Regions from separate parts of the Streptomyces sp. NPDC001508 genome, predicted to be linked through region 3. Evidence: riboswitches for the same ligand, from Rfam matches in the RefSeq annotation. Region 3 holds a riboswitch; each other region holds the start of a gene.
What was found. Region 3 has a riboswitch for cyclic di-AMP ahead of ABT245_RS38670 (C40 family peptidase). Riboswitches for the same ligand answer to the same signal wherever they lie in the genome.
Positions count from the first base shown of each region.

Region 1: another riboswitch for cyclic di-AMP. It lies ahead of ABT245_RS41030 (transglycosylase family protein); the one in region 3 lies ahead of ABT245_RS38670 (C40 family peptidase).
Region 2: another riboswitch for cyclic di-AMP. It lies ahead of ABT245_RS25120 (transglycosylase SLT domain-containing protein); the one in region 3 lies ahead of ABT245_RS38670 (C40 family peptidase).
Region 4: another riboswitch for cyclic di-AMP. It lies ahead of ABT245_RS41520 (M23 family metallopeptidase); the one in region 3 lies ahead of ABT245_RS38670 (C40 family peptidase).

Region 1 is NZ_JBEPAP010000081.1:12,184-19,561, reverse strand. It holds gene ABT245_RS41050 (Ppx/GppA phosphatase family protein) at 1-146, opposite strand, end outside; gene ABT245_RS41045 (DUF501 domain-containing protein) at 143-697, opposite strand; gene ABT245_RS41040 (FtsB family cell division protein) at 727-1,203, opposite strand; gene eno (phosphopyruvate hydratase) at 1,315-2,601, opposite strand; gene ABT245_RS41030 (transglycosylase family protein) at 3,347-4,129, opposite strand; cyclic di-AMP (ydaO/yuaA leader) riboswitch at 4,134-4,301, opposite strand; gene ABT245_RS41025 (transglycosylase family protein) at 4,484-5,548, opposite strand; gene ABT245_RS41020 (cytochrome P450 family protein) at 5,693-7,021, opposite strand; gene ABT245_RS41015 (hypothetical protein) at 7,018-7,378, opposite strand, start outside.
Region 2 is NZ_JBEPAP010000030.1:7,217-14,594, forward strand. It holds gene ABT245_RS25105 (LolA family protein) at 1-251, opposite strand, end outside; gene ABT245_RS25110 (polyprenyl synthetase family protein) at 1,626-2,636, opposite strand; gene ABT245_RS25115 (CocE/NonD family hydrolase) at 2,873-5,125, shown strand; cyclic di-AMP (ydaO/yuaA leader) riboswitch at 5,429-5,604, shown strand; gene ABT245_RS25120 (transglycosylase SLT domain-containing protein) at 5,610-6,101, shown strand; gene ABT245_RS25125 (HAD family hydrolase) at 6,111-6,917, opposite strand; gene ABT245_RS25130 (FAD-dependent oxidoreductase) at 7,032-7,378, opposite strand, start outside.
Region 3 is NZ_JBEPAP010000070.1:25,561-32,938, reverse strand. It holds gene ABT245_RS38685 (esterase/lipase family protein) at 1-588, shown strand, start outside; gene ABT245_RS38680 (M23 family metallopeptidase) at 975-2,627, shown strand; gene pcrA (DNA helicase PcrA) at 2,703-5,192, opposite strand; cyclic di-AMP (ydaO/yuaA leader) riboswitch at 5,455-5,626, shown strand; gene ABT245_RS38670 (C40 family peptidase) at 5,635-6,822, shown strand; gene ABT245_RS38665 (tellurite resistance/C4-dicarboxylate transporter family protein) at 7,063-7,378, shown strand, end outside.
Region 4 is NZ_JBEPAP010000084.1:7,057-14,434, forward strand. It holds gene ABT245_RS41490 (NADPH-dependent FMN reductase) at 1-390, shown strand, start outside; gene ABT245_RS41495 (DHA2 family efflux MFS transporter permease subunit) at 404-1,852, shown strand; gene ABT245_RS41500 (GTP cyclohydrolase II) at 1,986-2,621, opposite strand; gene ABT245_RS41505 (MarR family winged helix-turn-helix transcriptional regulator) at 2,752-3,267, opposite strand; gene ABT245_RS41510 (dihydrofolate reductase family protein) at 3,704-4,834, shown strand; tRNA gene ABT245_RS41515 (tRNA-Met) at 4,956-5,029, shown strand; cyclic di-AMP (ydaO/yuaA leader) riboswitch at 5,349-5,506, shown strand; gene ABT245_RS41520 (M23 family metallopeptidase) at 5,516-6,562, shown strand; gene ABT245_RS41525 (aldo/keto reductase) at 6,710-7,378, shown strand, end outside.

The DNA of each region.
Region 1 (7,378 bases), on a different contig from region 3:
CCGAGCCGCACGATGGTCATCCGCCGGTCCAGTTCGACGAGTTCGCCCGTCGCCCCCGCGCCCGAGGCGCCCTCGGAGACGGCGGCGTCGGCGACAAGCAGCCGGATCGAGTTCGTACCGCAGTCGACGGCGGCCACGCGGGTCACTGGTCGTCCCCCTCCGGGATGTGGTCGGTGTCCTTCGGGGGGACCGTCACGCACGGCCCCTTGCGCCACCACTCGGGCAGCAGGGCGATCGCCTCGTCGCCCAGCGGGTTCACCCCGGGCCCCGCGGCCAGCGCGTGGGCGACCAGGACGTGCAGGCACTTCACCCGGTCCGGCATGCCGCCCGCGCTCGGGAAGCCGGTCAGCTCCTCGATCGCGTCCCGGCGCCGGATGTAGTCCTCGTGCGCGGCGCGGTAGGCGGCGGCCAGCTCGGGGTCGGTGGCCAGGCGGTCCGTCATCTCCTTCATGACGCCGTTCGCCTCCAGGGTGCCGATCGCCGAGGAGGCGCGCGGGCACGTCAGGTAGTACAGCGTCGGGAACGGGGTGCCGTCCGGCAGCCGCGGGGCCGTCTCCACAACGTCCGGCTGCCCGCACGGGCAGCGGTGGGCGATCGCCCGCAGCCCCCGGGGCGGTCGGCCGAGCTGCTGCTCGAAGGCCGCGACGTCCACGTCGGTGGGCTCGGTGCGCGCAGTGCGCGGCGGAGGCGTTTCCATGACTGTGTTCGGGGTGTCTTTCTGTCGGTTCACTGGTCGGAGGCGTCGGATGTGTCGACGCCGTCCCAGACGTTGGCGTACCACGGGCGGTGGGCGGCCCCGTGGTCGGCGCGGGCCTGCTTGGCCGCGTTCGGGTCGATGACGACGTAGCCGGTCTCGCCGGGCATCACATAGTGCAGCCGCTGCCGGATCTGCGCTTGCGCGTACGCGTCGTCCTGCCAGCGCGCCTTGAGGTCGCGCAGTTGCTCGACCCGCTCCTCGGCCTGCCGCTGCTGCCGCTCCAGGTCGGCGATCTCGGACCGCTGGGAGACGTACTGCCGCATCGGGTAGGCGAGCGCCACCACCATCGTGCACAGGACAAGGGCGAGCAGCGCGGCCCGGCCGGTGAGCCGGGAACGGCGGGCCTGGCGACGGGTCTGGGAGCGGTAGACCCGGGCCGCCGTCTGCTCCCCGAGCAGCCGCAGCCTGGTCGCGGTGGAGAACCGGTCCCGGTCCTTCGCGGCCATCTCCCGCCTCCCCTTGCCTGCGTGCGTCATACGCGCGTACGTCCCCGGACACGGTACGGGACCGGGTACGGGGACGTACGTACGACTGGCTGAGCCCTGGCCCTTACCGGATCAGCCCTTGAAACGGGGGAACGCGCTGCGGCCCGCGTACACCGCGGCGTCGTCGAGGATCTCCTCGATGCGCAGCAGTTGGTTGTACTTGGCGACGCGCTCGGAGCGGGCCGGGGCGCCGGTCTTGATCTGGCCGCAGTTGGTGGCGACGGCCAGGTCGGCGATGGTGACGTCCTCGGTCTCGCCGGAGCGGTGGGACATCATGCACTTGAAGCCGTTGCGCTGGGCCAGCTCGACGGCGTCCAGGGTCTCGGTCAGGGAGCCGATCTGGTTGACCTTGACCAGCAGGGCGTTGGCGCTGCCCTCCTCGATGCCGCGGGCCAGCCGCTCGGGGTTGGTGACGAACAGGTCGTCGCCGACGAGCTGGACCTTGTCGCCGAGCTTGTCCGTGATGACCTTCCAGCCGGCCCAGTCGTCCTCGAACAGCGGGTCCTCGATGGAGACGAGCGGGTAGGCCGCGACCAGCTCCTCGTAGTACTCCGTCATCTCGGCGGCGGAGCGCTCCTTGCCCTCGAAGACGTACTTGCCCTCCTTGTAGAACTCGGAGGCGGCGACGTCGAGCGCCAGGGCGATCTGCTCGCCGGGCACGTAGCCGGCCTGCTTGATCGCTTCGAGGATGAGGTCGAGGGCATCGCGGTTGGAGCCCAGGTTCGGGGCGAAGCCGCCCTCGTCGCCGAGGCCGGTGGACAGGCCCTTGGACTTCAGGACGGACTTGAGGGTGTGGTAGACCTCGGCGCCCCAGCGCAGGGCCTCGGAGAAGGACTCCGCGCCGATCGGGGCGATCATGAACTCCTGGATGTCCACGTTGGAGTCGGCGTGCGAGCCGCCGTTCAGGATGTTCATCATCGGCACCGGCAGCAGGTGCGCGTTCGGGCCGCCCAGGTAGCGGAAGAGGGGGAGGTCGCTGGCCTCGGAGGCGGCGTGGGCGACGGCGAGGGAGACGCCCAGGATGGCGTTGGCGCCGAGCGAGCCCTTGTTGTCGGTGGCGTCCAGGTCGAACATGGCCTGATCGATCAGACGCTGCTCGGTGGCGTCGTAGCCGACCAGCTCCGGGCCGATCTGCTCGATGACGGCGAGGACGGCCTTCTCGACGCCCTTGCCCTGGTAGCGGTTGGGGTCACCGTCACGCAGTTCGATGGCCTCGAAGGCGCCGGTGGAGGCGCCGGACGGGACGGCGGCACGACCCGTGCTGCCGTCGTCGAGGCCGACCTCGACCTCGACCGTGGGATTGCCTCGGGAGTCCAGGATTTCCCGGGCTACGACGACGTCGATGGACGGCACGAGCATCTCCTTCTTGGAATGTGACGCTGGAAGTGCGGGGCTGTGCGCCTTGCGACTAGAGCCTAACCGGACCGGGGCCCCCGGCCGGTCGCCGACCGCCCCGTGGACGGGGTGACGACAGGCTGACGGTACACATTGTTTCCAACCGGAACAAAGCGCGGTGCGAAAACCGTGGGCCGCAGCAGACGGAGACGACGCGACGGAAGACCCGGAGAGACAGGGAGAGGACGAGAAGAAGAAGCTGCCGCGGACGACCAGCCGGAGACCGAGGCGCCTCAGACGCGGGACGGGAGGCGGGGGCGGGGCCGGGGGCCGCTGGGGCGGCTGGGGCGCTGGGGCGGCTGGAGCAAGGGGAGCGACGGGGAGGGGACGGCGGGTGAGAGGGCTGCCGGTGAGGGGGCTGCGGGCGAGAGGGCTGCGGGCGAGAGGGCTGCCGGTGAGGGGGCTGCGGGCGAGAGGGCTGCCGGTGAGGGGGCTGCGGGTGAGAGGGCTGCCGGTGAGGGGGCTGCGGGTGAGGGGGCTGCGGGTGAGGGGGCTGCGGTGAGCGTGGGGGGCCGGCAGGTCTCCACGGCCGCCGCCCGCGCCCATGCCGTCCGCCTGGTCACCGCGGTGTGGAAAGGCCCCGCCCCGGCGCGTACGGGGGAAGACGCGCCGGGGCGGGGGGTCCGTGGGGACGGGGGCGGCCCCGGGGCGCCCTCCACGGTGGAGGGCGCCGCTGTGCGGGGGCTGTGGCCGGACTGTCGGCCGGCTGTCACTTCAGGTGCAGCAGCTGACCCGGGTAGATGAGGTCGGCGTTCTCGACGATGTCCTGGTTCAGCCGGAACAGCTTCTGCCAGCCGCCCTTGACGCCGTGCCGCTCGGCGATCGAGCTGAGGGTGTCGCCCTTGACGACCTTGTACTCGCCGTCACCCTTCTTGACCTTCTCGCCGGTCGGGGTGGTGACCGTCTTGTCCGCGGCCGGACGGTCGGCGGAACGGGAGGCGGACTGCCGCTCGGTGGAACGGTCGGTGCCGGCGTTCGAAGAATTCGAAGAACCAGTACCGGCACCGGAACCGGTGTTCGACGAGCCGGCGCCGGAGCCGGCGTTCGACGAGCCGGCGCCCGTGGTGGTGTTCGAGGAGCCGGTGTTGCCGCCGGACGCGGAGCCGCCGCCGTTGTAGGCGGCGCCGGACAGGCCCTTGCCGCAGACCGGCCAGGCACCCTTGCCCTGGCCCGCGAGGACCTTCTCGGCGATCGCTATCTGCTGCGACTTGCTGGCCCTGTCGGCGGTGCCCGCGTACTGCGTGCCGCCGTACGCGGCCCAGGTGGAGGCCGAGAACTGCAGGCCGCCGTAGTAGCCGTTGCCGGTGTTGATGGACCAGTTGCCGCCGGACTCGCACTGGGCGACGGTGTCCCACTCGGAGGCGCTGGCGGCGGAGGCGTTGCCGGCCGCCATCAGCGGGGCGGCGACGGCGGCGCCGGTGACACCGGCGAGCGCCACGACACGGGTGACCTTGGACGACTGACGGTGCTTGCCCTTGCCGAAGAACAGCATGGATGGATCCCCTCACCGACGCCTGCGAGGTGAGCTGTCGGGTTCGGGCCGGTTGAGTTGCCCGGCCACGTCTCCGTGTGGAGGCGTGGCTTCACCCCGAGCCGCTTCGGTCAACCGACCGGCGCGGCACTTACCTTGGGTCCCCCGCTCCTGCCTACGGCGCTTGACGCGACGACTGTTCCCGTACGGCCGCTGGCAGGACTCGGCGTTGCGGCAGCCGGGGCTCGCGGTGGCGAGCGGTCATGACCGTAGGCACGCGATCGCCGGAATTTCAAAGACGATCAGGGCTTCTGAGACTCATCCCACACTTTCAACAAACCGGACATGACGCATGAAACGGGACGTCAGCTCCCGCTACTTTTCGCCCGTTTCGACCCCGACATCCAGGGCCTGACCGGGGGCGATGTGGTTCGGGTCGGCACCGATGGCCTTCTCGTTGACGGCGTAGAGCGCACGCCAGCCGCCGTCCACGTCAAGGGAGTCGGCGATGGAGGCGAGGGTGTCGCCTACGCGGACGGTGTAGGCGTGCCGCCCGGAGGGGTCTGACCCCGGGTCAGCCGTCCCGCTCGCCCCGTTCTCGTCCGCACTGTCGCCCCGGTGGCGACCACCCCCGAGGGATCCGGTGTCGACCAGGCTCCAGGAGCCTCCGCTGCGCCAGGAGTTGTCCGAGTCCGCGGACTCGGGGTCCTCGGTGGGCGAGTCGTCCTTGGGCGAGGCGCCGGGCTCGGACGAGGCCGACCCGCCGGGCTCGGTGGAATCCGTACGACCGTCCGTCACATCGCGGCTCGCGCTCGCGCTCACGCTCGGGCTCGGGCTCGGGCTCGCGCTCGACGAGGGCGAGGTGGACGGCGAGGTCTCCGTGCCGGAAGCCGCGGGGTCGGAGGGCGAGGACGAGTCGGTCGAGCCGGATGATTCAGATACTTCCGGCGAATCGGTGGAATCCAGCGATTTCTGTGTGTCTGACGGGCCGGCGGACTTCGTGGAGCCCGTCGAGCCGGACGAACCGCCGTCCGTGACGCCGGTGTCGACGCCGACGGAGCCCGACTTCGAGGTGAGCCCGGAGAGCAGGGCACAGGTCGCCCACGGGGTGGTGCCCCGGTCGGCGAGGATCTTCTCGGCCACGGCTATCTGCTGCGAACGGCTGGCCTGGTCCGGGGTCGTCGCATACTCAAGACCGCCGTGTCCGTCCCAGTCCTGCTGCGAGATCTGCAGCCCGCCGAAGTATCCGTTGCCGGTGCTGGCACTCCATGAACCGCCGCTCTCGCACTCGGCGACCCGGTCCCAGGTGGTGCCGTCGGCGGCGCTCGCGCCGGTGGCGCCGAGCAGCGGGATGGCGATCGCGGAGCCGGTCACTCCGGCCGCGACGACGAAGGCCGGAGCCTGACGGGGGCGCCGGTGACGACCGTTCCCGGAGAGCATGCGGAAGCCTTTCGCGCGACAGCACTGACCGGCGCGGCGGCCACACCGGGACACCGCACCGATGGGTGAACGTAGCGGCACACGATCACCTGTCACAAGTTCATGCCGCGCAGATCACATGAAGATCACAAACTTGAGGGTCTGTCATCTTCCGTCGGGGCAAGGGGCTCCGGAATCTCCCATTCCGGCCTCTTGCCGGACGGGCGTGAACTCTACGGGCAAAGTACGCAGTCCACGCATGATGAGCCCGCCGCGCCACCGCAGATCGGCAGGTTCCACCGCAAGTCGCAGGTCGGGGAGGCGGGTGAGGAGGGCGGCGAGGGCGGACCTGCCCTCCAGCCGGGCGAGCGGCGCGCCGAGGCAGTAGTGGATGCCGTGGCCGTAGCCGAGGTGCTGATTGTCACGTCGGCCGAGATCGAGCACGTCCGGGTCGGCGAACCGCTCCGGATCCCGGTCCGCCGCGGCGAGGACGACGAGAACGGGGTCGCCCGGCGCGATCCGCTGCCCGCCGATGCTGACCGGCTCGGTGGCGAACCGCCAGGTGGCCAGCTCGACCGGGCCGTCGTAGCGCAGCAGCTCCTCGACGCCGCTCGCCAGCAGGTCCCGTTCCCCGGCCGCGAGGGACTGTTGCAGGCGGCGCCGCTGCTCGGGGTGGGTGAGCAGCGCGTACATGCCGTTGCCGATGAGGTTGACGGTCGTCTCGAACCCGGCGAACAGCAGGATGAAGGCCATCGCGGCGGCCTCGTTCTCGGTCAGGTGCTCGCCGTGGTCGGAGGCGCGGATGAGCCCGGAGATGAGGTCCTCGCCGGGGGCGGGCTCGCCGGGCAGCGCCGCGCGCTTACGGTGGATCAGCTCGGCCAGATAGCCGCGCATCTTCTTCACCGACCGGGCCACGCCGCCCCGCGGCCCGCCGCCGTGCCGGATCATCATCCCCGCCCAGTCCCGGAAGTCGTCCTGGTCCTCACGCGGGACGCCGAGCAGGTCGCAGATGGCGTAGATGGGCAGCGGGAAGGCGAACTCGTGGATGAGGTCGGCTGAGCCCCGGTCCGCGAACCCGTCGATGAGCCGGTCGGTGAGCTGCTGCACGCGCGGGGCGAACTCGGCGACCCGCCGTGGTGTGAACGCCTTGCTGACCAGCCGGCGCAGCCGGGTGTGGTCCGGCGGGTCGATGTTCAGCAGATGCGTCATCAGCTCGGCCTTGCGCTCCCCCGGGATGCCGGTCCTGCCGCGGGCGTGCTCGGGCTCGTCGTGGTGCGCCGGGTTCTTCGACAGCCGCGGATCGGCCAGGGCCTGCTTGGCGTCGGCGTAACGGGTGACCAGCCAGGCCTCGACCCCGCTCGGCAGCTCCGTCCGGCGCACCGGGGCGTGCTCGCGCAGCCAGGCGTAGGCCGGGTAGGGGTCTGCGGCGAACTCCCAGGTGAAAAGGTCGGGCGCGGCGGGGGCGGGCTTCGGGGGGTGGGGCTGGTCGGTCACTCCCCGACCGTATCGGGCGGCGAGGGGTGGGCCAGGCTCCGGTCCCGCCAGTACCGGGCGCGGACCTCGTAGATCACGGCGAGCTGCCGGGCCGCCTCCACCACGCCCCGCCGCGCCGCCACCTCCAGGTACGGGATCGCCTCGCCGTCCTCGCCGCGGCGCAGCAGCAGTGTCGCCAGCCGCAGCGCCGCACGGTCGTGCCCGAGGTCCGCGGCCCGCCGGTACCAGCCCTCCCGCTCCTCACCCTCGGTCAGCGACGCGAACCGCATCATCACCGGGACGTCGCCGCCCTCGACCCGCGCACGCAGCGCGGCCTTCGCCGCGTCCAAAACGGCCGCCCGGTCGACCTCCCGGTCG
Region 2 (7,378 bases), on a different contig from region 3:
GTGCTGATCTTCACCGTGCCGGACAGCTGCTCGACGTCCGACTTGGCGATCTTCTCTATGAGCTGCTGTGCGGTGATCTTCGGCAGACTCGGGTCGCCTGAGTCGGCGAGTGCCGGGACCAGTCCGATGGTCGCCGCCGTCACCCCCACGACCGCGACCGGGACGACGTACCGAGCGGCTTTGCGCCGGCCGGAGCGCAGTTCCTCGGTCTCCTCGGCGCCCGAGTTGTCAGCGGATTCGTACCGTGCCATATGTGGCTTACCTCCGTCGTCGGCGGCGGCCTTCTACGCACCGATGCACTGTTCCCACCCTGAGCCGCCATTCTCACCCGAATCGGTGAGGAGTGGTGATTTCCGTGGCTTCCATCTGACCAAATCCGGTGCGCGGACGCGTCACCCCGCGGACGCAACTCCACGTACACCTCCGGTATGACACGCAAAGGAGGCGCCTCCCCCGACCCGTAGGGGTAAGGGGGGTGCCGCCGGACATTTCCCAGGTCAACGCGGTCAAACGGGGCGACGGCCGGGGGCTGAGCCAGTCATAGGCCCGAGGCACGGCCGCCGGAACCAAACGCTTCCCGGCACGGACAGCCAGGACAACCGGCACGGACAGCCGGGACAACCGGCACGGACGGCCAGGACAACCGGCACGGACGGGCGGGACAGAGGGGCGCCGGGGACGGGGGCGCCGGGACGGGGGGGGTGCCGGGGACGGGGCGCCGGGACGGGGGGTGTCGGGACAGGGGGCGGGCCGGGCGGCCGGAACAGACCGACGCCGAGAACGGACGGTACTGACGGACGCCCCAGCGGGCAGCCGGAAAAAAGGGGCGCCGGGGGCCGACAGGCGGGCGAGGCCCACGGTGGGCCGAGCATCCGGGCGCGGACGGCCGGGACGGGCGGCCAGCCCGGACGCACGGAACGACTCCTGAAGCGCTCGGCGGCACAGTGCGTCCGCGCGATGCGTCGTCTCCGGGAATCGGTAGCGCGGGGTGGACGGAACAGGCGGGCGGCGGGTCAGCGCTTGGTCCGCCGTGCCGGGATCGGTGACCGGGGCAGGCCCGTTCTGCTCAGCGATCGTTCCGCTCATCGGCCGCCCCGCCCGGTGCTCGCCTCGCCCGGCGGCGATCCCGCTCGCCAGCCGTCCCACCCGGTAGCCACCCCTGTCCGATGGCCATCCCGCCCGGTGGCCGTCCCGCCCGGTGGCCATCCCGCCCGGTGGACCACCCCGTCGCAGGTGGCCATCCCGCTCATAGGCCGCCCTGCCCGGTGGCCAGCCCACCCGGTGGCCGCCCCTGCCCAGTGGCCGCCCCGGCCGGTGGGCGTCCCGCTCGCAGGCCATCCCGCCGGTGGCCGCCTCGCCAGGTGGCCGTCCCGCCCGGTGGACCACCGCGTCGCAGGTGGCCATCCCGCTCATAGGCCGCCCCGCCCGGTGGCCAGCCCACCCGGTGGCCGCCTCGCCAGGTGGCCATCCCGCCCGGTGGACCACCCCGTCGCAGGTGGCCATCCCGCTCATCGGCCCCCCCGCCCGGTGGCCAGCCCACCCGGTGGCCCCCTGTCCGGTGGCCAGCCCGCTCGCAGGTCATCCCGCCGGTGGCCGCCTCGCCAGGTGGTCCACCCGCCCTGTGGTTATCCCGCCCGGTGGACCACCGCGTCGCACAGTTCCAGCAGGGCCGACTTCGCCTCGCACTCGCGGAGGGGAGCCAGCGCGGCTCGCGCCTCCTTCGCGTACCGCACGGTGTCCCGTCGGGCCTGCTCCAGTGCGGGGTGCGCGCGCAAAGCCTCCAGCGCCTGCGCGTGCCGGCCGTCGTCGGACAGGTCGGAGTCCAGCAGCTCGCACAGCGCGAGGTCCTCGGGCAGCCCCAGCCGCGCCGCCCGCTCCCGCAGCCGCAGCACGGGGAGCGTGGGGATGCCCTCCCGCAGGTCCGTACCCGGGGTCTTGCCGGACTCCTGGGAGTCCGACGCGATGTCCAGGACGTCGTCGGCGAGCTGGAAGGCGACGCCCAGCCGCTCGCCGTACTGCGTGAGCACGTCCACGACCGTCTCGTCGGCGCCGGACATCATCGCCCCGAACCGGCACGACACCGCGACCAGCGAGCCCGTCTTGCCGGCGAGCACGTCCAGGTAGTGCTCGACCGGGTCGCGCCCGTCCAAGGGCCCGGCCGTCTCCAGGATCTGCCCGGTGACCAGCCTCTCGAACGCGACGGCCTGCACCCGCACCGCCTCAGGACCGAGGTCGGCGAGGATCTGCGAGGCGCGGGCGAACAGGAAGTCGCCGGTCAGGACCGCGACCGAATTGCCCCAGCGGGTGTTCGCGCTGTCCACCCCGCGCCGCACCGCGGCCTCGTCCATCACGTCGTCGTGGTACAGCGTCGCCAGATGGGTCAGCTCCACCACCACGGCCGACGGCACCACCCCGGGCGCGTACGGGTCGCCGAACTGCGCGGCGAGCATCACGAGGAGTGGGCGGAACCGCTTGCCGCCCGCCCGTACCAGGTGCTGCGCGGCCCCCGTGATGAACGGCACCTCGCTCTTGGTGGCTTCGAGCAAGCCTTCCTCGACAGCCGCCAATCCGGCCTGGACATCGGCTTCCAGAGCCTGGTCCCGCACGCTCAGCCCGAACGGCCCGACGACGGTCACGAGGGGTCTCCTGTCTGCTGGTGTCTGCTGGCGATTACACGGTTTGTCGATAGGTCGCTGCCATCACTCAAGTCAGCGTATCCGGTCAGGTTTCGATCACCCATAGCGCCCACCGTCCAGCACGGGCGGTATCAGATCACGACCGATATGTTGCCGATCAGCCGATACAATCCGATATTCATGGACTCATGGGAGTGCGACACCTTTTGCCCCGCTAATGCCCCGGAACGCCGCCCATGCACATCCGTACGTCCTTCCCCTACGAAACCGTTCACACGGACCTGTGGATCCCCCTCGCCGACGGGACGCGGCTGTACGCGCGCGCGTGGCGCCCCGTGACGGACGAACCCGTACCGGTCCTTCTGGAGTACGCCCCGGACCGCCTCACCGACCGGACGGCGCCGCGCGACGCCCAGCGGCACCCCTGGTACGCGGGGCACGGCTACGTCTCCGTCCGCGTCGACGCGCGCGGATACGGCGGCAGCGAGGGAGTACCGGCGGGCGCGGGCCGGGCGGCGGAGGCCGCGGAGGCGGCCGACGGGGCGGAGGTCGTCGAGTGGCTGGCCGCACAGCCGTGGTGCGACGGCCACGTGGGCGTGTTCGGCATCTCCCGGGGCGGCTCCGCCTCCCTCCGGATCGCGGCCCTCGCGCCCGAGCCGCTCAAGGCGGTCGTCGCGGTCTGCTGCCCCGACGACCGCTACGAGAACGAAGGGCACGGCCTCGCAGGTTCCGCCGTCGCCGCCCGCCTGCTCGCCCGTTCCGCCGCGGCGCTCACGACCGCCGCCCTCCCGCCCGACCCGCGGTACGCCGGCGACTCCTGGCAGGCCGTCTGGTCGACCCGTCTGGAGGCGCTGACCCCCGCCCTGCACACCTGGCTCGCACCCCGAACCACCGGCACACCCGCCGGCCGCCCTCCGACCCTCGGCGTCATCAAGGCGGCGGTGCTGGCGGTCGGCGGCTGGTACGACCCCTACCACGACACTGTCCTCCGTCTGGTCGAACACCTTCCCCACGACCGCGTCCGCGGCCTGATCGGGCCCTGGTCGCACCACTACCCCGACCTGTACCTGCCACCCGGACCGGCGATCGGCTTCCTCCAGGAAACCCTGCGCTGGTGGGACCACTGGCTCAAGCGCGGCTCACCGTCCGGCCCTCCCCGCGGCTCCGCGGCAGGCACTCCCCACGGCTCCGTATCCGCCGCTTCCCGCGGGTCTACGTCCGCCACTTCCCACGGCTCCATGGGCGCCGCTCCTCGCGGCGGCGTGGGCGCGCGCCCGGTGATGTCCGAACCGCTCCTGCGTGCGTACGTCGTCGAGTCCCACCGCCCGGACGCGGCCCGCGCCGCCCTGCCGGGCCGCTGGGTCGGCGAACCCGCCTGGCCGTCCCCCAACGTGACGAGCGTCGCCCACGACCTCCGAGGCGCCCCGGTCCTGGTGCGTTCACCCCTGCACACCGGCGTGGACGCGGGCCGCTTCCGCCCGATCGGCGACGAGGCCGACCTGCCGCCCGACCAGCGGGCCGAGGACGGACGGTCCGTCTGCTTCGACTTCGAGGTGACCGAGGAGACCTGGGTGCTCGGACGGCCCAGGGTACGACTGCGACTGACCCGCATGGCGCCGCGGACGCAGCTGATCATCCGGGTCTGCGACGTCGCCCCGGACGGTTCGTCGACCCTGGTCGCCCGAGGCGTGCTGGACCTGGCGCCGCCCGACCACGAGGATGCGGCACCCCGGCCGCCGGGCGGCCCGCAGGAGGCGACGCCCCGATCATCGAGCGGAACACAGGAGTCGGCGCCCACGTCACCGGGCGGCCCGCAAGAGGGGGCGCCCTCGTCACCGGGCGGCACGCAGGAGTCGGGGCCCTGGTCACCCGGCAGCCCGCAGGAGGCGACCGTCGAACTGGGCGGGGCCGGGCACGCCTTCCCCTCCGGTCACCGCATCCGTCTCGCGGTCTCCTCCGCGTACTGGCCGTGGGTCTGGCCACGGCCCGAGTCGGCGGCGGGCTGCGTGCTCGACCCGGCGGGCAGCTCGCTCGAACTGCCGGTGCGCGCCAGGGTGTCCGGCCCGGCGGTCGTCTTCGAAGAGCCCGAGCAGGCCGAGCCGCTGGGCGCGGGCGAGTACGTCACGCTGGACGGGCCGCGCCCCGGGCGGCTGGTGGTGCGGGACGTCGCCGAGGACGAGTGGCGGGTGGAGGTGGCCCCGAGCCGCGAGGGCACGCGCGCGTACCCGGACGGTCTGGAGTGGACCGAGGGCGCGACGGAGACGTACACGATCACCGGGAACGACCCGTTGTCGGCCCGCGCCCGCTCGGAGCACTCGGTGCGACTGCACCGCCCGGATCTGCCGTGGGACACCACGGTCCAGGTCCGTTCGGAGATTTCCTGTGACGCCGGCCACTTCGTCACCGCCGACGAGGCGGTCTGCACGACGGGCGGTGAAGTGATCTTCCACCGAACCTGGGAGAAGCGGATTCCGAGGACCATGGGATGAAGTGCCCGATTTGCCGCTATTAGTATCTCAATTCCCCTTGGTGCCGAATGCACTTGAGCTTCGAGGGGAGTGACTTGAGTCACCCCTTATCGCGGCAGCAGCACCCCGCCCGAAGCCCCCACCACCCTTTCCTCGACGTCGAGTTGACGCTTGGCGATAGCAAAGGATCAAGCGGCTCATTCGTCTCAATCGCATGTCAATTGGTACGAGCCGGGAATCCACCCCTTGTTTCCGACATGTGCAGTCGCATAGCTTCCGGGCCAGTCGGATGGACGCCTAATCCTGCCGCCACCCGACATGACCCATCGACAAACCACATTTCGTACGGCAGGAGCGGGGGACCCAGGTAGGCCGCCGGGCCGGACGGCACCAGCCGGCCGGAACGGCTTGGGGTGAAGTCGCGTCGCCTTTCGGCGGCCGGCCGGGCACCTCCCCCGCCCGAACCCGACAGCTCACCTCGCAGGCGCCGGAGAGGAACAACGCCATGTCTGCAGCCGCTCGACACCGTCTCGTCCGCACCAACCGCCTCGCCCGTACCCTCGCGGTGGCCGGCACCGGAGCCGCCGTGCTCGCCCTGCCGCTCCTCGGCGCCACCGGCGCCCACGCGGCCACCCCCGGGACCGTGACGACGGCCGGAACGACGCTTGCCGGGTACCCGAACAACCTCGACGGCTGGATCCGCGAATCGCTCGCGATCATGGCGGAGAAGAACATCCCCGGCACCTACTACGGCATCCACCGCAACATCATGCGCGAGTCCTCGGGCAACCCGCGGGCCATCAACCTCTGGGACTCCAACGCCGCGAAGGGCATCCCGTCCAAGGGTCTGCTCCAGGTCATCGACCCGACGTTCAGGGCCTACCACGTGGCCGGGACGTCGTACGACATCTACGACCCGGTCGCCAACATCACGGCCGCCTGCAACTACGCCGCCAAGCGCTACGGCTCGATCGACAACGTCAACGGCGCCTACTGACACGTCCCGTCACGGAAACAGTCTTTCGAGGACGACGGCCACGCCGTCGTCCTCGTTCGACAGGGTGACCTCGTCGGCCACCGCCTTCAGCTCGGGGTGGGCGCCGGCCATGGCCACTCCGTGGGCGGCCCAGTCGAACATCGGGATGTCGTTCGGCATGTCACCGAAGGCGACGGCCCCTTCAGGGGCCAGCCGAAGGTGCTCGGCGGCCAGTGCAAGACCCGTGGCCTTGGTGATACCGCACGGCTGCAACTCGACGGTCCCGGGCCCCGACATGGTCACGGTCGCCAGCGAGCCCACGACCGCGCGCGCCGTCGCCGCCAACTCGTCGTCCGACAGGGCGGGGTGACGCAGCAGCACCTTGCTGATGGGCGCGCACCACAGATCGTCGCGCCGCTCGACACGGACGGCGGGCAGCGTCGGATGCGGCATCAGATAGCCGGACTCGATGAGCGTGAGCCCGCTCACCCCGTCCTGGTCGACGGCCGCGTACACCTGCCCCACCTCGGCCTCGATCTTGCCGAGCGCGGTCTCGGCCAACTCCCGGTCCAGGGTGACCGACCACAGCAGGCGGTCCGTTTCGGCGTCGTACACCTGCGCGCCCTGTCCGCACACCGCGAGCCCCCCGCGGCCCAGTGTGTCGAGCAACGGCCGCACCCGTGGCGCCGGGCGCCCCGTGACCACCAGGTGCCGGGCGCCGGCGCGTGCCACACGCGCGAGCGCGGCGAGGGACCGGTCGGAGAGCGTGTCGTCGCCACGCAGGAGCGTTCCGTCAAGGTCGGTGGCGACGAGTGAACATGTGGGAGGAGCGGCCATGACCAGAGAATACGGACAGCGGGCCGCCACGACTCACCGCTCCCGCCTGCCCCTTGCGCTCCTCCGGCCGGAGACAGAGGTCGCGGCAACGCCCTCATCCGGTGTGGCGCGGTCTCAGGCGTGTGCCGCCACCAGGTGTTTCGCGAGGCGCGGCGAGGCGAACTCGGTGCCGCGCACGAAGCCCATCACCGGGCCGTAGGAGGCCGCGGCGGGCAGGCCGGTGAAGTAGAGACCGGGAACCGAGGAGACATAGCCCGCGCCGAGTTCCGGAGTGCCCCGGCTGACGGCGAGCCGGGCTCGGACGCCGTGGCCCAAAAAGCCCATCGCGGCTATGTCGACGCGGTAGCCGGTCGCCGCGATGAGATGGTCGGCCAGGAAGCGGCCGGTGGCTCCGGTACGGGTGCGGACCGTGAGGACCGGCGTGCCGTCGGGGGCCTCCGCGCCCAGGACGCGGTCGATCT
Region 3 (7,378 bases):
CTGCTGCGCCGCAATCTCGCCCAGCAGGGCCGACATCATGTGCAGTCACTCAACTACTCTCCGCTGACCTGTGACATACGCACCGCGGCGGAACTGCTCGGCAGGCACATCGAGGAGATCTGCGCGCGCACCGGCAGCCCGCAGGTGGACATCGTGGGGCACAGTCTGGGCGGGCTGATCGCGCGCTACTACGTACAGCGGCTGGGCGGTCACAATCGGATCCGCACCCTGGTGACGTTGGGCACCCCGCACTCCGGCACCCGGGCCGTGCCGCTCGCGAACGCCCACCCGATCGTGCGCCAGATGCGGCCCGGTTCGGACGTCATCGAGGAGCTGGCCCTGCCCGCGCCCGGCTGCGGTACGCGGTTCGTCAGCTTCTGGAGCGACCTCGACTCGGTGATGGACCCGCTGGAGAGCGCCTGCCTCGACCATCCCGACCTGCTGGCGGAGAACGTGCCGGTGACCGGGATAGGGCATCTCGCCCTGCCGGTGCATCCGGCGGTCGCGGCCCGCATACGGCAGGTGCTCGACGCCGGGCCCACGGACACGGGCGTCGTCGCCGGTCCCGCCGGGCTGACCGTGGCCTGAGCACGAAGAGCACACGGAGAGCGCACGGAGAGCGGGCGGCGGCCACCCCCGGAACACCCCGTCGGCCGGCCACCACCCGCCCGCCGCCCGACCGCCTCCCGACCGCCTCCGATACCCCCGGGACGCCGGCGGGCCGGGACGCCGACCGACTCCACAAGCCACCCGGCACAACCGGACCGCCCGACCGGCTGGCAGAACCACCCAGCAACACGACCGCACGACACCACCCACAACACGCCCCCACGACACACCCCTCGCCCCGACCGCAACAACGCGACCGCACGACCCGCAGCGGGCGCACTCCCGCTCCCGGACACCCCTCGGCCGTCGAACACTCTTCGAACACAAGGCCAAACCCGGGTCCACGGTCCCCGAAACACGGCCGAATGCCCGTTTCCTGCGGACGCGAAACCAGCGGAAGATTGTCGCGCCCGCATACCGCCGGGTACAGTCGCCGCACTGCTCTGGCAGCCCCTGTTGTCGAGGCGAAAGAGAAGTTGGTGAACGACCGTCACCCGTCGGGGACCCTGACCACCCCGGCTCCGGCTTCTGAAGAGGCCTCGGCGCACTACGCGTCGTACGGCGCACAGGAAGCCCAGTACGGCGACTTCACCACGTACGGCGGTTACGACGCCAACGGATTTCCGTCGGGCGCGCAGGCCACCGCGCCCTTCGAGGCCGACCCGCTCTTCGGCAACCTCCCGGAAGATGCCGGGGCCACCGGCGGGTACGACAACACGCACTGGTCGACGGGGGCCCACCCCACCCCCAACTACGACCCGTATGCGGCGCAGCACCAGGCCGTGTACGACAGCGGCGCCTACGACGCCACGGCGTGGACGTTGCCGCAGCAGGGCTCGTCGCCCGAGACCAGCGGTCAGTGGGACTCCGGCACCTGGCTCCAGGCCGGCCGGCCCGGCGTTGCCGAGCCGACCCAGCAGTGGGAGTGGGGCACCCAGACGTTCGACACCGGCGCGTACGACGCCACGCAGTGGAACTCCGACGGCGCCGAGTCCGAGCAGCGGGCCGAGGCCTTCGAGCAGCACGCGACCGGCACGTTCGAGCAGACCTCGTACGAAGCGAACTTCTACGAGGAGAACGCGTACGAGGAGAACGCGTACGAGGAGAACGCGTACGAAGAAGCCGGCTATGAGGACGCCGCGCAGGCCGCCTACGAGGAAGGCGCCCTGGAAGAGGGCGAGTTGGCCGCCACCGGTGAACTGCCTGCGGCGATGCCGCTGCTCGACGAGCAGGAAGAGATCACCCCGGCGTCCGCATCGCGCACGGGCTCGCGCGCCGCGGCCCGCTCCCGGCGCCGCCCGCCCGCCAAACGCTCCGCGCTGCTGACCATCGCCGTGCCCTCGGCCTGTGTGATGGGGGTCGCCGGAATCGCCGCCGCCTCGGTAGGCGGTCTGACCGACGACGGCACGGACACCACCGCCTCCGCCTCCGATGCGACGCCGGTGAAGCCGTCGGCCGCCAACAACAAGCTGGACACCCAGCTCGAAAGCCTCTCCGCCGGCGCCGACGACTTCGCCGACCGGGCCAGCCGCACGCAGGAGCGCATCGACCTCAAGGCCCAGCAGGACGCCGAGAAGAAGAAGGCGCAGGCCGAGGCGGCGCTCAGGGAGCGGCTGCGCCCCAAGTTCGCGATCCCGGTCGCCCAGCACGGGCTCAGCGCCTACTTCGGCCAGGCCGGCGTGAACTGGATGTCCGTGCACACCGGTATCGACTTTCCCGTGTCGTACGGCACGACGGTGATGGCCGCGACGGACGGCACCGTCCGCACGGAGTGGAACAGCGCCTACGGCAACATGATGATCGTGACGGCGAAGGACGGCACGGAGACGTGGTACTGCCACCTCTCCAGCTATCGGGTCGTCTCGGGTGCGTCCGTCAAGGCCGGGGAGCCGATCGCGTACTCCGGGAACTCGGGCAACTCCACCGGTCCGCACCTGCACTTCGAGGTGCGCCCGGCCGGCGGCTCCGCGATCGACCCGCTGCCGTGGCTGCGCAGCCACGGACTCGACCCGACGTAAGCACCGCAGGCCCGCTCCTGGCTCAAGGTCCCGTCCACGGGCCCCCGCCGGTGGGCAGGGGCCCGGCTCAAGGGACTACAGCTTCTCCACCGGCGCGTACCGCAGCAGCAGCCGTTTGGGCTTCGAGTCTCCGAAGTCGATCGTCGCCTGGGCCTTGTCCCCCGTGCCCGCCACGGCGACGACCGTGCCGAGCCCGAACTGGTCGTGGGTGACCCGGTCGCCGACGGCCAGGGAGACCACCGGCTTCTCCGACGTCCTGCGCGTGGCGAACCCGGACGCGCCCGCCGCGGAGGAACGGGAGCGGGACGACGACAGCGAGGCCGCGATGCCGGAGGACGGTCCGGACGACACGGGCGCCACGGCTCCCGTCCGCTTCCACTCCAGGTGGGCGGCCGGGATCTCCTCCAGGAACCGCGACGGCGGGTTGTACGAGGGCTGGCCCCAGGCGCTGCGCATGGTGGACCGGGTGAGGTAGAGCCGCTCCCGCGCGCGCGTGATGCCGACGTACGCCAGGCGCCGCTCCTCCTCCAGTTCCTTGGTCTGGCCGAGGGCGCGCATGTGCGGGAAGACGCCGTCCTCCATGCCGGTCAGGAAGACCACCGGGAACTCAAGGCCCTTGGCGGTGTGCAGGGTCATCAGGGTGATGACGCCGTCGCCCTCCTCCTCGTCCGGGATCTGGTCGGAGTCGGCGACCAGCGCGACCTGCTCCAGGAAGTCGGCGAGCGTGCCTCCCGCGGCCGTCTCTCCCTCGCCGCGCTCCTGCTCGAACTCCAGGGCCACGGAGGCGAGTTCCTGAAGGTTCTCGATCCGGGTCTCATCCTGCGGGTCGGTCGAGGCCTGCAACTCGGCGAGATAGCCGGTGCGTTCCAGCACCGCCTCCAGGACGGTCGCCGGGCCCGCGCCGGACTCGACGATCGTACGCAGCTCCTCCATCAGCGTGTTGAACCGCTGGACGGCGTTGGTGGACCGGGCGGCCATGCCGTACGCTTCGTCCACGCGGCGCAGCGCCTGCGGGAAGCTGATCTTCTCGCGCTGCGCGAGTGCGTCGATCATCGCCTCCGCGCGCTCGCCGATGCCGCGCTTGGGCACGTTCAGGATGCGGCGCAGCGGGACCGAGTCCTCCGGGTTGGCCAGCACCCGCAGATAGGCGAGGACGTCCCGGACCTCCTTGCGCTCGTAGAAGCGGACACCGCCGACGACCTTGTAGGGCAGGCCGACGCGGATGAAGACTTCTTCGAAGACACGGGACTGGGCGTTGGTGCGGTAGAACACGGCGACATCGCCGGCCTTGGCCTCGCCCGCGTCGGTCAGCCGGTCTATCTCGTCGGCGACGAACTGCGCCTCGTCGTGCTCGGTGTCCGCGACATACCCGGTGATCGTGGCGCCCGCGCCCGCGTTGGTCCACAGGTTCTTGGGGCGGCGGGACTCGTTGCGCTCGATGACGGCGTTGGCTGCGGACAGGATCGTCTGCGTGGACCGGTAGTTCTGCTCCAGCAGGATCGTCATCGCGTCCGGGTAGTCCTCCTCGAACTGGAGGATGTTGCGGATGGTCGCGCCGCGGAAGGCGTAGATCGACTGGTCGGCGTCGCCCACGACGCACAGTTCGGCGGGCGGCAGGTCGTGCTCGCCCGGCGGCACGTCCACCGGCTGCTCGGCGGTCCCGACGAGTTCGCGCACGAGGGCGTACTGCGCGTGGTTGGTGTCCTGGTACTCGTCCACGAGCACATGGCGGAAGCGGCGGCGGTAGTGCTCGGCGACATCCGGGAAGGCGCGCAGCAGATTGACCGTGGTCATGATCAGGTCGTCGAAGTCGAGCGCGTTCGCCTCGCGGAGACGGGACTGGTAGAGGGCGTACGCCTGGGCGAGGGTCTTCTCGAATCCGTCGCTCGCCCGGGCGGCGAAGTCCTCCTCGTCGATCAGCTCGTTCTTCAGGTTGGAGATCTTGGCGCTGAAGGACTTGGGCGGGAAGCGCTTCGGGTCGAGGTCCAGATCGCGGCAGACCAGGGCCATCAGACGCTTGGAGTCGGCGGCGTCGTAGATCGAGAAGGACGAGGTGAAGCCGAGGCGCTTGCTCTCACGGCGCAGAATGCGCACGCACGCGCTGTGGAAGGTCATCACCCACATGGCGTTGGCGCGCGGGCCGACGAGGTGCTCGACGCGCTCCTTCATCTCGCCCGCGGCCTTGTTGGTGAAGGTGATCGCGAGGATCTGCCCCGGGTGCACCTTGCGCTCCGCCAGCAGATGGGCGATGCGGTGCGTGAGCACCCGGGTCTTGCCGGAGCCGGCGCCGGCCACGATGAGCAGCGGGGAGCCGGCGTGCACGACGGCGGCGCGCTGGTTCTCGTTCAGCCCGTGCAGAAGCGTGGCCGGGTCGATGACCGGCCGTGGGGCGCCGTTGCCGTAATAGGAGTCCCGGTCCGGGGGCACGTCGAACTTCCCGCCGAACAGATCGTCCGGAACCGGCTCCGGAGCGTGATCGTCCTCGGGCGGCGGCGGGGGCTCCTCGTCCTGCCCTCGGGGGGCTCGGAGGTCCGCCAGGAAGCTGTCGTCAAAGAGGCTGCTCATCGCTCTCCGAGTCTAGGCCGCGCCACCGACAACCCGCGGCCGCCCCGGGAAGATGGCCCGGTTCCTCCGGCGGGCCCGCTTCCGGGCGCAGGCCGCGCAAACCGCTCACCGTACGGAATCGCCCTGTCACCCAGACGGAATCCCCCTGACAGGTCACGAAAATGTATCGGGCATATCACCCATCAACCTTCACAGGGGCCACACGAGTTGGCTACCGTGCCGGGCAGGCCGTACGACCCCCACCGGCGAACGTCGCCGGGCCGCACGGCCTCCGCCGAGTCCGGCGCGCCCGCGTGGTGCGCGGAGCCGGGGACCCACACCGACCTTGGGGTGAATCGGCCCAACTCCCGCATGGGGAGGGGCCGTAGGGCAAGCCTTCCGAACCACCCGCCCGAACCCGACAGCTAACTCGGTAGGCGGAGCACGGAAGGAGTCGCCTCCCTTGGCGTCGCATCGCAAGTCGCGCTCCGCGGGTACCCGCGCGACCGGCATACGGACCCCCGCCCTGGCCACCGCCGCCCTCACCTCCGTGGCCCTGCTCTCCCAGACGGCGAACGCCGCCCCCACTCCCGACGGCGACCGGCCCAGCGTGGAGGAGGTGCAGCGGAAGGTCGACGACCTGTACCGGCAGGCCGAGTCGGCGACCGAGAAGTACAACGCGGCCAAGGAGAAGACCGGCAAGCAGCGCAAGCAGGTCGACACCCTCCTGGACGACGTCGCCCGGCGCACGAGCCGGCTCAACAAGGCCCGTGAGGAACTGGGGACGTTCGCCGCCGCGCAGTACCGGACCGGGGCCGCCTCCCCCGACACCGCCACCTTCCTGCTCTCGGACACCCCGCAGGACTACTTCGACCAGACCCAGCTGATGAGCCGGCTGACCTCGCGTCAGAAGACCGCGGTCGACGACTACGTCACCGAGCAGTCGGCGACCATGAAGAAGCGGCGGGAGGCCACCAAGAGCCTGGAGACGCTCACCGAGTCGCAGGACGAACTCCAGACCGCCAAGGCCACCGTCCAGAAGAAGCTCTCCACCGCGCGCCAGTTGCTGTCGAAGCTGACGGCGGAGGAGAAGGCACGGCTCGCGGCGATCGAGAAGCGCAAGCAGGAGGAGGCCGCGCGGAAGGCGGCCGAGCTGGCCAAGAAGCAGGCGGAGCAGGAGGCGGCCCGGCAGAAGAGCGACGCGTCGAACTCCGCGGGTTCCTCGTCCTCTTCGTCGTCTTCTTCGTCGTCTTCTTCCTCTTCGTCGTCCTCTTCCTCCGGCTCCGGCTACGCCACCAAGGCCGAGAAGGCGATCGCGTTCGCCCGCGCGCAGATCGGCAAGCCGTACGTCTGGGGCGCGACCGGACCCGACTCCTACGACTGCTCGGGGCTCACCCAGGCCGCCTGGAAGGCCGCGGGCGTCAGCCTGCCGCGCACCACCTACAGCCAGGTCGACGCCGGCACCACGGTCTCCCTCGCCGACGCACAGGCGGGCGACCTGATCTTCTTCTACGACGACGTCACCCACGTGGGCCTCTACATCGGCGACGGCATGATGATCCACGCTCCGAAGCCGGGCGCCTACGTCCGCGAGGAGTCGATCTACTACGCCGGGAGTTCGATCATCCACAGCGTGGTACGGCCGGCCTGACCGGCCGGGCTCGCCTCCACGCGCGCGTGGGCGCGTTCTGGTCGACCGTCGAAGAGGTCGATGGTGCTCCCGCCGCCACGCGCGCGTGGGCGCGTTCTCTGCGATAGCCGTCGTACAGACGGTGTCCGGCTCGCCTCCACGCGCGTTCGTGTCCCGCCGTGTCCGGCGCCCGCGCGTTTTTGGGACGTACGCGCGCGTGCCACGCCGTCGGCGCGCCCGGTGCTCCCTAGCATCGGGCGCATGCCCGGCACCTCACCCCTTCGCGCCTGGTGGGCGCAGCGTCCGCCGGCGGCCGGGGCCGCCGTGATGGCGACCGGCATCGTCTCGCTGGGTCTGTACCTGACCGGGTACGAGGTTCTGTCCCTGATCGCGCTGGCGCTGAGCTGTGTCGCCTGGGCTGCGCTCGCCGTGGACTTCGTCGCGGGCATGCTGCGCGACCGGGAGCGATGGCCGGCCGAGGCGCGAAGGCCGGACGCGCTCACCGCCGTGGCCGCGACGACGGTGCTCGGCACCCGGATCTCCGTGCTCGGCGGGCACACCCTCGCCGCCGTGCTGC
Region 4 (7,378 bases), on a different contig from region 3:
CTGGCGGACGTCTCACCGCGCCTGGCCGGCGCCGACGCCTTCGTCGTCGTCACCCCCGAGTACAACCACAGCTTCCCGGCCGCGCTGAAGAACTTCATCGACTGGCACCACGCGCAGTGGCAGGCCAAGCCGGTCGGCTTCGTGTCGTACGGCGGTCTCGGCGGCGGTCTGCGCGCGGTCGAGCAACTGCGGTTGGTCTTCGCCGAGTTGCACGCCGTGACGATGCGCGACTCGGTCAGCCTGCACGGGCCGTGGTCGGGCCTCGGCGAGGACGGCGCGCCGCGCGACGCGGCCGTGTGCGCGGGCGCCGCCAAGGGCATGCTCGGTCAACTCGCCTGGTGGGGGCGGGCGTTGCGGACGGCCCGCGCGGACCGGCCGTACGCGGGCTGAGGGCGGGCCCGGCATGACCGCCGCGAAGGCCGGTGCCGCGCCCGCCAGGGCGGCAGGCGCCGACGCGTTCGACGCCACCGGGCTGCACCGCATCCTCGCCGTCGTGATCACCGGGTCCGTGATGTCGGTGCTCGACATGACCATCGTCAACGTGGCGATGCGCAGCCTCTCGGAGTCGTTCGGCGCCCCACTGGAGACGATCCAGCGGACGGCCACCGCGTACACCCTGGCACTTGCCGCGGTCATCCCGACCGCCGCCTGGGCCATGGACCGCATCGGCGCCCGGCGCACCTACCTGACCGCCCTCGTGCTGTTCACGTTCGGCTCGCTGCTCGCGGCCTGCGCCTGGAACGCGGGCAGCCTGATCGCCTTCCGCGCGGTGCAGGGGCTGGGGGGCGGGCTGCTGATGCCGGTCGGCATGGCGATGGTGATGCGGGTCGCGGACCGCGGCCGGCTGGGGCGGGCGATGGCCCTGCTCGGGCTGCCGGTGCTGGTCGGTCCTGTGGCCGGTCCGGTGCTCGGCGGCCGGCTGATCGACATCGCGTCCTGGCACTGGATCTTCCTCATCAACCTGCCCGTCGGCGCGCTCGCCCTGGCGCTCGCCGCCAAGCTGCTGCCGGCCGACGCGTCCCGCCGGGCGATGGCGCCCGCCCTGGACGTGCCCGGGCTGCTGATGCTCGCCCCGGGCCTGGCCCTGCTGCTGTTCGGGCTCGCGCGCGGCGGTGAGCGCGGCGAGTTCGGCGCGCCCGGTACGCTCGTCCCCGCCCTCGCCGGCGTGCTGCTGATCGCCGTCTTCGTGCGCCGGGCGCTGACCGCCCGGGGGCCGCTGCTGGACCTGCGGCTGCTGCGCGACCGTACCTTCGCCGCGGGCATCGTCACCCTCGCCCTGTTCACCTGCGGCTACTTCGGCTCCATGCTGCTCGGGCCGCTGTACTGGCAGCAGCAGCGGGGCGCCACCGCGACGGCCGCCGGACTGCTGGGCGCGCCGGTCGGGCTCGCGGTCGGTACGACGATGCAGGTGGCGTCCCGGCTCGTCGACCGGGTATCTCCCCGGGGCCTGATCGGTGCGGGGGCGGCGGTGGGCGCGCTCGGCATGGCGCTGGCGGCACTCCAGGTCGGCGAGGACGGCGTGGCGCCCTGGCGGGTGGTCGGCGCGGCCACGGTGATGGGCGTCGGCGTCGGCATGGTGCTGATGCCGACGATGACCACGGCGACCCGCGACCTGCCGAAGGACCGAGTGGCCTCGGCGAGCACGGCGCTGAGCATCAACGCGCAGCTGTGGGCGTCCGTGGGGACGGCGCTGCTCACGGTGGTGCTGGGGGCCACCGGCCCGGAACCGGGCCCGGCGGGATTCCGCGTCGCGTACGCCGTCGCGGCGGGCCTGCTCGCCCTGGCCCTGCTGCCCGCGTCACTGCTCCCGGCCCGCCGCCCCGGCCGTGACGCCGTGACTGCGGGGCGGTGATGGCCGGGCGGTGACTGCGGGGCCGGGTCGGCCGTTACGGCGGTGATCGCGGGGCTGGGTCTGCCGTTAGGGCGGTGACCGAGGGGGCTGGGGCGGCGGGGCAGGTTCGCGAAGTCGGGGCGGCGGCGCCGGGTCAGCCGACGTTTCGCTCCGTCAGCTCGCCCAGCGGCAGCGTGTGCTGGGTCTGCAGCACCTTCGCCCGCAGATAGCGGACGTTGTGGGCGGTGCGGAACACACCGGTCGGCACCCGCTCGCGGACGCCGACGCCCAGCGTCCGCAACTGTTCCGCCTTGTCGGGGTTGTTGGACAGCAGGTCCAGCTCCTCGATGCCGAGGGCGCGCAGCATCTGGGCGGCGGGAGTGTAGTCCCGGGCGTCCTCGGGCAGGCCGAGCGCGGCGTTGGCCTCGTAGGTGTCCAGGCCCTCGTCCTGTAGGGCGTACGCGTCGAGCTTGTTGTAGAGGCCGATGCCGCGGCCCTCCTGACGGAGGTAGAGCAGGACACCGCCGCGGTCGGCGATGCGCTCGACCGCCTCGCGCAGCTGGGGGCCGCAGTCGCAGCGGGCCGAGCCGAAGACGTCGCCGGTCAGGCACTCCGAGTGCAGCCGGACCAGCGGGACGGGGCCGGGGTCGCCGAGGACGATGGCGAGGTGCTCCCGGCCGTCCGCGAGGCCGTGGAAGGTGACGAGGTCGGCGTCGACGGCGTATCCGTCGTGGAAGCGCAGCGGTACCCGGACGCGGGCGCGCGGTGTGGCGACGGGGGTGTCGGGCATGCGGGTCTCCGGGTCCGAAGGGCTGCACCTGCTTCAGTTTTGAAGCAGAAACTACGGCTGGGAGCCTACTCCATGCTTTAATTTTGAAGCAACGGGAAATCGGACTTGCGCCGGCGGCCGGGCAGCGCGCTCAGGAACAGGAGGGCGTCGACCGGCGCCGCCACGGCAGGTCCTCGGGCGTGGGGCGCGCCCCGTTTCCTTGCAGTGCCCGCGCGATCGTCGTGCAGATCTCCTCCAGCTGCGCCACCTGCTCCTCGCTGAGGTGGTCGAAGACGGCGGCGCGCACCGTCTCGACGTGCCCGGGTGCCGTGCGCTCCAGGGCCGCCGTCCCCGCCTCCGTCAGCGCGGCGATGCTGCCGCGCCGGTCCGACGGGCACCCCTCGCGCCGGATCAGGCCGTCCTTCTCCAGCCGGGTCACCGCGTACGTCAGCCGGCTGCGGGTGATCTTCGAACGCTCGGCCAGGTCGGTCATCCGCAGCCGGTGCTCCGGTGCCTCGGAGAGGTTGGCCAGGATGGAGTAGTACAGGTGCGGCATGCCGGCGTCCTGCTGGAGCTGCCGGTCGATCGCGTCTTCCAGCAGCAGGGAGGCCGCGACGTACGCGCGCCAGGCGCGCTGCTCCTCGGGGGTGAGCCAGCGGGTCGTCATGCCGCCAGTGTAAGTTTGCTTCAAACTTGAACCAAGCCCACCCGACCCGGAGCCTCAGTAACCGGCCCCGCCCGACTAAGCCCGTCCAACCCATGTCCGCCTCAAACCGGCCCCCCGAGCCGGAGCCGCCGCAGCCGGCCCTCCGACCCGGAGCCTCAGCAACGGGCCCCGCCCGACCCCAGCCCGTCCCATCTATGTCCGCCTCAAGACGGCCCCGCCTGACCCGGAGCCTCCCCGACCGGCCCCGCCCGACTAAGCCCGTCCAACCCATGTCCGCCTCAAACCGGCCCCGTCCGAGCCGGAGCCGCCGCAACGGGCTCCCCGACCCGGAGTCGCCGCAACCAGCCCCGCCGAACCAAGCCCGTCCCATCCATGCCCGCCGTAAAAGCGGCCCCGCCTGGCCCCCGTCCGTTCGTCTCCACGATGGAGTACGCCGATGCCCTTCCCGTACGTCCTGCTGTCCGCCGCCGTCTCCCTCGACGGCTGTCTGGACGACACCGGCCCCGAGCGGCTGCTTCTGTCCGGCCCGGCCGACTTCGACCGGGTCGACGCGGTGCGGGCGTCCGTCGACGCGATCCTGATCGGCGCGGGCACCATCCGCGCCGACAACCCGCGGCTGCTGGTCAACGCGCCCGAGCGGCGCACGGCCCGGCTCGCCGCCGGCCGGCCGGAGTACCCGCTCAAGGTCGCCGTCAGCGGCTCGGGCGACCTGGACCCGGACGCGTGGTTCTGGCACACCGGCGGCGAGAAGGTCCTCTACGCGACGGACGAGGGCGCCGAGCGGGCGCGGCGGGCCGGTATCGCCGCCGATGTCGTCCCGCTGGGCCCCCGCCTCGACTGGCCGGCCCTCCTGTCCCACCTGTACACGGCGCGTGGGGTGCGGCGCCTGATGGTCGAGGGCGGCGGGAGCGTCCACACGCAACTGCTCCGGCAGGGTCTCGCCGACGAACTCCAGCTCGTCGTCGCCCCGTTGCTCGTCGGGGACCCGGGGGCGCCCCGGCTGTTCGGGCCGGGGGAGTACCAGCGCGGGCGGCTGCGGCTGCTGGAGACCCGGCGGATCGAGGACGTGGTTTTGATGCGGTACGAGCCGACCGCCCCAGGGAGCGGTCCGGCGGCCGTCGCCGCGGACCGGCACTGGCTGCGGATCGCCTGCGAACTGGCGGCGCGGTGCCCGCCCTCGCGCACGGCGTTCAGCGTGGGCGCGGTCGTGGTGGCCGCGGACGGGACGGAGCTGGCACGCGGATTCTCCCGGGAGGCGGGCGACCCGGTGGTCCACGCGGAGGAGGCCGCACTCGCCAAGACCGACCCGGCGGATCCACGGCTGGCCGGGGCCACGGTCTACAGCAGCCTTGAGCCGTGCGCCCGGCGGGCCTCGCGGCCCGCGCCCTGCGCTCGGCTGATCCTGGACGCGGGGGTGCGCCGGGTGGTCACGGCCTGGCGGGAGCCGGACACGTTCGTCGCGGCGGCCGACGGAAGCGGGCTGCTGACGGCCGCGGGCGTCGACGTCGTCGTCCTGCCCGAGTACGAGACCGCGGCCAGGGAGCCGAACCGCCATCTGCTCGACTGAGGGCCGCGCCCGCCCGGCCCGGGGAAAGAGGCCGCCGACCGCCGGGCGGCCCCCGGGAAGGGCCCGGAGGTTATCCGTGTGCTCGCCCTCCTGTTCATGGCGTACACTGGTGGAACACCGACGCGGGGTGGAGCAGCTCGGTAGCTCGCTGGGCTCATAACCCAGAGGTCGCAGGTTCAAATCCTGTCCCCGCTACGAAGGCTCAGGGCCGGAATCCAGTACATGGATTCCGGCCCTGAGTGTTTTCCGCCCACGGTGACGCGGCTCGCTCACGGTCACGAGCGGTGATCGGACGACTGCCCTCCGCATAACAACTGAAACACCGTCAAGTCCCGTGGGTTGCCCGAGTTTCCGAGCGCGCGTGGTCAACTTGCCCGATTTTCGCAGGTCCTGAGTGGTAAGTCCATGCCGGAAAGCGTTAATGATCAAGCTGAACGGCTTGGAATCTGCCCGCCGGGTCTATTAACGTTCGATAACGCAGCGCGGTTGTCCCAGTCGTCACAAGAGGCGGCTCCGTGCTCACGCGCCGAATCCCGCAAGGGAACCGGGGAACCACCACCTTGGGGTGAATCACGCGGACACCGCCGTGGAGACACGGCCGGTATACGCGCGTAGGAGACCTTCCTGCTCCGAACCCGTCAGCTAACCCGGTAGGCGGAGGAAGGAAAGGAGTACGCCCGAGTGGCGTCCAACCGGCCCGCCCCAGAAGCCCCGTTCGCGCCGAGCCAGTACGGCACCGAGACCTTCGGCTATGGCAACTACCGCACCGACGAGGGCCCTTGGGAGGAGTGGAACCCCACCGAGGACTCCATCCGCCCGCTCCGCGGCCGGCATCGCGTCGCCAGACAGCGCGGCGGCGGACTCGCCCGCAGCTCCACGGTCCTCGGCGTCGGCGTCATAGCCGCCGTCGGCGCGGGCGGCATGGCCAGCGCCAACACCGGCAAGCCGCCGGTGTCCATCTCCATGCCCGACCTGCCCTCCGTCGGTTCCCTGCTCGGCGACGGCGACGGCGCGGGCACCGAGGCCACCAAGGGCTCCGCGACCGCCCTGAGCAGCGTCGGCGTGACCGAGGCCGACAGCGCCGAGGGCACCACCGACGCCGGCGAGGCGCTGCGCAACCGCATCATGGCCCAGGCCGAGCAGCAGCAGGGCCAGGCCGAGACCAAGGCCGTCGCCGCGGCCGTGTCCGCCGCCGACCAGGAGGCCGCCGACGCGGCGGCCAAGGCGGAGAAGGAGGCCGCGGCCCGGGCCGCCGCCGCCAAGGAGAAGGCGGAGGCCGCCGCCAAGAAGAAGGCCGAGGAGGCGCGGCTGGCCGCGCTGGCCAGGCAGTACAGCCTGCCGACCTCCTCGTACACGATTACCAGCACCTTCGGCCAGGCCGGCTCCATGTGGTCCTCCGGCTACCACACCGGCCTCGACTTCGCCGCCCCCACGGGCACGCTGATCAAGGCCGTGCACACCGGCACGATCACCGAGGCGGGCTGGGCCGGCTCCTACGGCTACCGCACGATCCTCACCCTGGACGACGGCACCGAGCTGTGGTTCTGCCACCAGTCGTCGATCAGCGTCAGCGTCGGGCAGAAGGTCAACACCGGGGACGTCATCGGCCGCGTGGGCGCCACGGGCAATGTCACCGGACCCCACCTCCACCTGGAGGTGCACCCCGGCGGCCAGTCCAGCGGCATCGACCCGATGGCCTGGCTGCGCAGCAAGGGCCTCACCCCCTGACCCACCCGGCATCTCCCCGCACACCCCCCGTTCCCCGGCGGTCCTGGCGCCCATCCCCCCGACGTCAGGGCTGCCGGTCCGGTGTTTACACGGTCTTTGCGCACGATGATGGAATCGCGGGTTCCGGTGGGCGCGTTGAACGCGAGTATGACTTCCCTTCACAAACTCGGTTCCTCCGATCTTGAGGTCTTCCCGCTCGCCCTCGGCGGCAACGTCTTCGGCTGGAGCGCCGACGAGCCGACGTCCTTCGCCGTCCTCGACGCCTACACGGCCGCCGGCGGCAACCTCATCGACACCGCCGACTCCTACTCCGCGTGGGTCGAGGGCAACAAGGGCGGCGAGTCCGAGACGATCATCGGCAGGTGGGTCAAGGCGCGCGGCAACCGTTCGGACGTGCTGATCGCCACCAAGGTCAGCCAGCACCCCGACCACCCGGGACTGTCCGCCGCCAACATCAAGGCCGCGGCGGACGCCTCGCTGCGCCGGCTCGACACCGACCACATCGACCTCTACTACACGCACTTCGACAAGCCGGACGTGCCGGTCGAGGAGATCATCGGCGCGCTCGACGAGCTGGTGCGGGTCGGCAAGGTGCGGTACATCGCCGCGTCCAACATCAGCGCGGAGCGGCTCCAGGCGTCCCTGGACTTCTCCGACCGCGAGGGCCTCGCCCGGTACGTGGCGCTCCAGCCGCACTACAACCTGGTCTCGCGCGACACCTACGAGGGCCCGCTCCAGGACGTCGCCGCCCGCGCCGGACTCGCCGCCCTCCCGTACTACTCCCTGGCGGCCGGCTTCCTCACGGGCAAGTACCGC